Regions from separate parts of the Vreelandella neptunia genome, predicted to be linked through region 2. Evidence: predicted binding sites of a transcription regulator. Region 2 holds the regulator's gene; the other holds the start of a gene.
What was found. Region 2 encodes sigma-54, which starts transcription at its own class of promoters, with help from an activator protein. Its sites were predicted from a motif close to TGGCACNNNNNTTGCTNT; they were not measured.
Positions count from the first base shown of each region.

Region 1 (3,638 bases), 250 kb from region 2:
AAATTAGGGTGTGCCACCGGATACATCAAGCGCGCAAGTAGCCCCCGCTCATAGGTCAAAATATCGCAGTCGTGAAGCCCTACCACCGTCGAGCGCCCTGACGACAGCATATAGCCTGCGCAATACCAGACATTGCGCCCTTTACCAGGCTCTAACGCGCCTAAACCATGCTCTTCCAGCTCCGCATCCAGGGCACGCAGCCGTGGGCCATCGTTCCATAATATGCGCGTGTGCTGCGGCAGGCGTGAGAAAAAGTCCCGAGCATATAAAAATTGCTCGCGATCGGCTCGATCCAGGCCAATGACAATTTCATTGAGGTACGGGACTTTAACCAGCTCATCGACGATTGCTGACAGCGCCGGCCCTTCCAGCTCAGAAAAAAGCGACGGCAAAATCAGCCCCATTGGACGCCGTCGAGCAAACTGACACAGCTCTTGTTCAAGCGCTTCCACCGAACGCCGGGTAAGGTTGTGAAAGTCCGTAATAATACCGTTTTGATGAAAGTCACTCATGCGCTTACCTCCCTGGATTTAAAGTACTGGACTCAAAGAACTGTACTCAAAGGATCACGACATCTCCCTTCTCCGCCGTCGCTAAACGGCGGTCATCTCGCCCCCACCAGTAGGCCACCCCCTCGGCCCAGCCGGTCGGCCCTGTTGCATCCGTGCGGTAAATAGAAGCGTTGCTGGGTTCTACGGCTAAGTCATGGCAACCTCGAATTACCACCGCTTGATCCACCGCTTCGAGCATGGTGATATCGTTTGGCCCATCCCCTAACCCCAATGAAAGGGGCGCTCGGCCTCTTAACGCAGTAAAGCGCTTGACCAGCCACTCGACGGCACTGCCTTTATCGGCGGAGCGTCCCATCACATGCCAAAAGCGCCCGCCTTGAGTAAGCTGTAGCCCATCCCCTTCTAAAGCGGTGCGAAACGTCTCTAGAGCTGCCTCGGAGTCCTGCCACAGCAGCGGCTCACTACCTTCCCGCTGCCGTGCGTCCCGGGCGCGAACCGCATCAAGCCCGGTGAGCTCCATCACCTCAGCGACGCTCATCTCTCCCATGCGAGTAAAACGAATCCCCAGACGCTCGCGCCAAACCTTCAACCGGGCACGAATAAAGCCAATATCCACACCAGGATGCTTGATAACGACGCCATCACGGCCACTGCCTGGGCGGTCTAAGCGCGCATGGCACCAGCCTGGCGGTAGACCAATAACCGCACCGTTTTCAGCAATAAACGGCGTTGCCGTGAGACCCAGGGCTTCGCGCAGCGGAATCAGTTCGGCACGGGTTTTACTGGTCACCGGAATTACCGGCACCCCCATCTGCTTTAAGCGGGCAAGCCAGGGAGCCGCGGGACTGAAGTCATAGCTGTGATGATCTAGCAGCGAGCCATCTAAATCGGTCACTACCAGACGTGGCTGCAGAGCAGGATCAACCGAAGGGGTTGACTGGACGGATTCAGGCATAGCACTACCTCTCTTCGGCCTTAACGCTTCGTTAAGACGTCATGTCTCGGACACCTAAATAGCTATGGCCAGCTATTAATTGCTATAGAAAGCATAGCAATTCATAAGCCAAAACAGAGAAGTGTCGATTCAACAGAGGGTTACAGGACTTTTTTGCGGGAAAAATGTATCGCAACACTCGCAAGCACCAAAAAGAGGCAGTATTAACGCACCAAATAAGTGCAAGAAAAATCACGAGGGAAAATAAAGCTATAAAAAAACGTCACAGGTCTTGGCAACGTCTCATAAATAGCTATACTGAAATTGTACCCACTGGTGATCCTGTACACCCCTCACCTGATTCCAGTGGGCTGCAGTGAGCCAAGCCCTTTGATGCCCGCCTCCCCCGGCGGGCTTTTTTTTCCTCACCTAAAGGGCGCCTGCGGCACCCTTCGCGCGCTGGAAGCGCCCTCCTACAATAGACAACTGCCCCGGTGCCCAAAGCTAGTGGTGGGAGGGAGCTTTAGCTCGCGACCATTCTGGCTTCCAGCCGGAAGACACTAGTGGGCGCCTACGGCACCCTTCGCGCGCTAGAAGCGCCCTCCTACAAGTAGCTTCTGGCTTAGCGCTGGCTGTAGGGTGTTGTGGGAGGAAGCTTTAGCTCGCGACCATTCTAGCTTCCAGCCGGAAGACACTAAGGGGCGCCTGCGGCCCCCTTCGCGCGCTGGAAGCGCCCTCCTACAAGTAGCTTCTGGCTTAGCGCTGGCTGTAGGGTGTTGTGGGAGGGAGCTTTAGCTCGCGACCATTCTGGCTTCCAGCCGGAAGACACTAAGGGGCGCCTACGGCACCCTTCGCGCGCTGGAAGCGCCCTCCTACAAGTCGCTTCTGGCTTAGCGCTGGCTGTAGGGTGTTGTGGGAGGAAGCTTTAGCTCGCGACCATTCTGGCTTCCAGCCGGAAGACACTAAGGGGCGCCTACGGCACCCTTCGCGCGCTGGAAGCGCCCTCCTACAAGTCGCTTCTGGCTTAGTGCTGGCTGTAGGGTGTTGTGGGAGGAAGCTTTAGCTCGCGACCATTCTGGCTTCCAGCCGGAAGACACTAAGGGGCGCCTACGGCACCCTTCGCGCGCTGGAAGCGCCCTCCTACAAGTCGCTTCTGGCTTAGTGATGGCTGTATGGTGTTGTGGGAGGGAGCTTTAGCTCGCGACCATTCTGGCTTCCAGCCGGAAGACACTAAGGGGCGCCTACGGCACCCTTCGCGCGCTAGAAGCGCCCTCCTACAAGTCGCTTCTGGCTTAGTGCTGGCTGTAGGGTGTTGTGGGAGGAAGCTTTAGCTCGCGACCATTCTAGCTTCCAGCCGGAAGACACTAAGGGGCGCCTGCGGCCCCCTTCGCGCGCTGGAAGCGCCCTCCTACAAGTCGCTTCTGGCTTAGAGCTGGCTGTAGGGTGTTGTGGGAGGGAGCTTTAGCTCGCGACCATTCTGGCTTCCAGCCGGAAGACACTAAGGGGCGCCTGCGGCCCCCTTCGCGCGCTGGAAGCGCCCTCCTACAAGTAGCTTCTGGCTTAGGGCTGGCTGTAGGGTGTTGTGGGGGCTGTATGGTGTTGTGGGAGGAAGCTTTAGCTCGCGACCATTCTAGCTTCCAGCCGGAAGACACTAAGGGGCGCCTGCGGCCCCCTTCGCGCGCTGGAAGCGCCCCCCCTACAATTTAATAGAACCTTGCAACAGTGAGTATTTACTACTCAACATGAATAACCACCTCAACCCGCCGATTACGTGCACGCCCTTCTGCGGTGGCATTGCTTTCAAGTGGTTTTGTTGCTGCCAAGCCTACGGCGCGTAAACGTTCAGCATCGACACCTTCAGCTTCCAGCGCTTCCACAATGGCAATGGCGCGGGCGCTCGACAACGCCCAGTTAGATGAGAACTCATCGGTGTTAATGGTCTGGCTGTCCGAATGCCCCTCAACCCATACTTCGCCATCATAGCGCTGAATAGTTTCCAACAAACTGCCCACTAGTGACGAGCCGTTGTCGGTCAACTCAGCCGTAGCAGAAGGAAATAGCAGTTGATCCTGCACGCGGAGGCTAATCCCCTCCGCCACCCGCGACACTTCAACACCCTCCAGGTCGGGCAGATAGGTAGACTCTTCTACGCGCTCCGAAAGCGCCTGGTTTAGCGCAAGTGCACCCGCTAC
Region 1 is NZ_CP140255.1:1,354,576-1,358,213, reverse strand. It holds gene SR894_RS06185 (glycosyltransferase family protein) at 1-512, opposite strand, end outside; gene SR894_RS06180 (HAD-IIB family hydrolase) at 559-1,467, opposite strand; gene SR894_RS06175 (OmpA family protein) at 3,180-3,638, opposite strand, start outside.
Region 1: SR894_RS06180 (HAD-IIB family hydrolase) is a predicted target of sigma-54. The motif match lies at 1,561-1,578, and genes of this name have one in related genera.

Region 2 (3,638 bases):
TTTAACCCGCGCCCCCATGCACGAGCGCGCAGCGGCGGGAATTGGCTATCTACCTCAAGAGGCATCTATTTTCCGCAAACTCTCGGTTGCCGATAATATTATGGCGATACTCGAGACCCGCAAAGAGCTTAGTCGCAGCGACCGCGAACAGCGCCTGGAAGCGCTACTCGAAGACTTCCATATTACCCATATCCGCGACAACCTGGGCATGAGCCTTTCAGGGGGCGAGCGCCGGCGTGTAGAAATCGCCCGTTCGCTAGCCACAGAGCCCGCTTTTATTCTGCTTGATGAGCCTTTTGCGGGCGTTGACCCCATCTCGGTAGGTGATATTAAAAGCATTATTCGTGCGCTTAAACAGCGCCATATCGGCGTGCTGATTACTGATCACAACGTGCGTGAAACCCTGGATATTTGCGATATCGCCTATATCGTCGGCGATGGGCAAATCATCGCCAGTGGCTCGCCGGCTTCGATTCTCACCAATCAAAAAGTAAGGGACGTGTATTTGGGCGCCGATTTTCGTCTGTAACAGTTTCGCCTTCATCGCCCCTAAATAGCGCTTTAAAACAACTTTACTACCAATGGCATGCTTATTGCACTTGCGCCAAGCACTCACTCGCACTAGGGTGGAGCATTCTGATTAACGAGTGGTTCTCAGATGGTCATGAAAGCTTCTCTCCAACTGCGTATCGGCACACAGCTGACCATGACGCCCCAGTTGCAGCAGGCCATTGCGCTGCTGCAACTCTCTACGCTGGATCTTCGTCAAGAAATTCAGCAGGCACTTGATGCCAATCCCATGCTGGAGCAGGAAGATGAATTTAGTGAGCAGGCTGTCAGCGAGCCTAAGGAAGAAGAGTGGTCAGAGAGCATCCCTACTGAGCTCTCGGTAGATAGCGACTGGTCAGATACCTATCAAGATATGGGCAGTCAGGGGGGTAGCAGCAGCGAAGGCCCTGATTTTGAGCGTCAGGCAGCAGGGCAAAGCCTGCATGGCCACCTGCTATGGCAGCTTGCCATGACCGATTTTAGCGCCCGCGAGCAGCTTGTCGCGGAGAGTTTAATCGACGCGCTCGACGCTAACGGCTACCTAACCCAACCGCTCAACGACATCCGTGAAGGCCTGCGCGCCCAGGGCATTGACGGGCTTAGTCAACGCGAAGTGGAAACCATTCTGCTCAAGCTCCAGCAGTTTGAGCCGACCGGCATCTTTGCCCGGGATCTGCGTGAATGCTTGATGCTGCAGCTCGCCGCCCTCCCCGATGATACGCCACTGCTGGTTCCCGCTCGCCGTTTAGTGCGGCAGTTTCTCGAAGCGCTTGGTAAAGACGATATGCGCCTGCTGAAGCGCCGCCTAGGGCTCGACGACGAACAGTTGACCGACGTCATCCTACTGATTCGCAGCCTAGACCCACGGCCAGGCAGCGCTTACGGCGACACCGACGATAGCTATGTTACCCCCGACCTAGTCGTGCGCCACGATAACGAAGGCTGGCACTTAGAACTCAACCCAGAAGCCCTGCCAAGGCTGCGCATTCAGCCGGACTACGCCAGCTTGATTAAGCGAGCGGACAAGAGCCAGGACAATCAGTTTCTCAAAGAACACCTCCAGGAAGCGCGCTGGCTGATCAAAAGCCTCTCTAGCCGAAACGATACGCTGCTGCGTGTGGGTCGCGAAATCATTACCCGCCAGATTGGCTTTTTGGAGCACGGTGAAGAAGCCATGAAGCCATTGATACTGGCCGATATTGCCGAAGCCGTCGAGATGCACGAGTCGACTATTTCACGGGTAACGACGCAAAAATATATCCATACACCTCGAGGCGTGTTTGAACTCAAATACTTTTTCTCAAGCCAGGTGAGCGGTCAAGATGGCGATAGCCATTCCAGCACTGCCATCCGGGCACGTCTCAAGAAACTGATTCAAGAGGAGCCGCCCGGCAAGCCGCTTTCAGATAGTCGCTTAGTGACGCTGTTAGGCGAGGGAGGGATTCAAGTGGCGCGTCGTACGGTGGCGAAATACCGTGAAGCCATGGGCATTCCCTCATCTAGTGAACGGCGCCGTTTGCGCTAACTTCGCTAACGTTTCAGGGAAACTCTCGACAAGGGCTTTGCAACGCGGCAAAAAGGGTTACAATCGAAGTACAGTCCGATGGATAAGGAGCACGTCAATGCAAGTAAATATCACTGGTCATCACGTAGAACTGACTGACGCCTTGCGTGACTATGTCAACGAAAAGCTTGAGCGTGTAGAGCGCCATTACGACAATATAACTACGGTGCAAGTCACCTTATCAGTGGAGAAAGAGCGCCAGCAGGCCGCCTGTACGCTGCACGCAGCAGGTGCTGACTTACATGCGGAAGCCCTAGACAGTGATATGTACGCCGCTATCGACGCGCTAGCGGATAAAATCGACCGTCAACTCGTTAAACACAAGGAAAAAGCACAAGCTCGCGCCCAAGGCGCTGGTGTGCGTTAATTCAATGACGTTGGAAACCATACTCCCCCCGGAACGTGTTCTGTATGACGTACCCGGGGGTAGCAAAAAAAGGGTGCTGGAGTTTTACAGCACCTTTATTGCCCAAAATATCCCCAGCCTGGACAGCCAAGAAGTGTTTAGCCGTTTAATCGGCCGCGAGCGCTTAGGTAGTACGGGTATTGGTAACGGCGTGGCTATTCCCCATGCGCGGAGCCCCCACTGCACCGCCCCTATCGCCGGGTTTTTAAAGCTGGCTGAAGCAATCGATTTCGATGCTATCGACGGCGATCCGGTAGATCTGGTATTTGTCCTGTTGGTACCCGAAGAGGCAGATGACACGCATCTCTCACTACTGGGGCAGGTAGCGACCATCATGAATGATGCGGACACGCGCCAGCAGCTGCGTAAAGCAGCCAGCCAGCGCGAACTGCTCGAGCTGATTACCGCTAAAATTCGCGAGCAATCAGCGACCTAAGGGTCTGAAAGCCTGTTCAGGGCACAGCAGATTATTCGCTCACCACCCTCAACGCAGCTTGATCAAAGCAAAGAGAGACTCTATGCAACTGGTGATCATTAGCGGCCGCTCCGGGTCAGGTAAATCTATCGCCTTGCAAGCGCTGGAAGATCTTGGCTACTACGCGATTGACAACCTCCCCGCTATGCTGCTGGGATCATTGGTGGATGAACTGCGTGACCAGGGCGATCGCACCCATCTGGCGGTCAGTATTGATGCCCGCAATTTGCCGGGAGCGCTGGAGCGCCTACCCTCTTTGTTAGAGGAGTTGCGTCAGCGTAAAATCGACTTTCAAGTGATTTACCTAACTACCGACGCACGCATACTGCTTGAGCGCTACTCTGCTACTCGGCGACGCCATCCGCTGACCCGCGATAGCGAGATGACCCTGGAAGAGGCGATCAATAAAGAGGAGGAAACGCTGGAGGATATTCGCGACCTGGCCGACCTTTTGATCGATACATCACGGTTATCGGTGCACGATTTACGTCGCCGTATTACCGACCAGGTAGCGCATCAACGGCGCGATAAGCTGACGTTAACGCTGGAATCGTTTGGCTATAAACGCGGCGTACCGTTAGACGCCGACCTGGTCTTCGATGTGCGCTGCCTGCCAAACCCTTACTGGGATCCAACGCTGCGCC
Region 2 is NZ_CP140255.1:1,605,316-1,608,953, reverse strand. It holds gene lptB (LPS export ABC transporter ATP-binding protein) at 1-529, shown strand, start outside; gene SR894_RS07315 (RNA polymerase factor sigma-54) at 659-2,074, shown strand; gene hpf (ribosome hibernation-promoting factor, HPF/YfiA family) at 2,172-2,480, shown strand; gene SR894_RS07305 (PTS sugar transporter subunit IIA) at 2,485-2,955, shown strand; gene rapZ (RNase adapter RapZ) at 3,038-3,638, shown strand, end outside.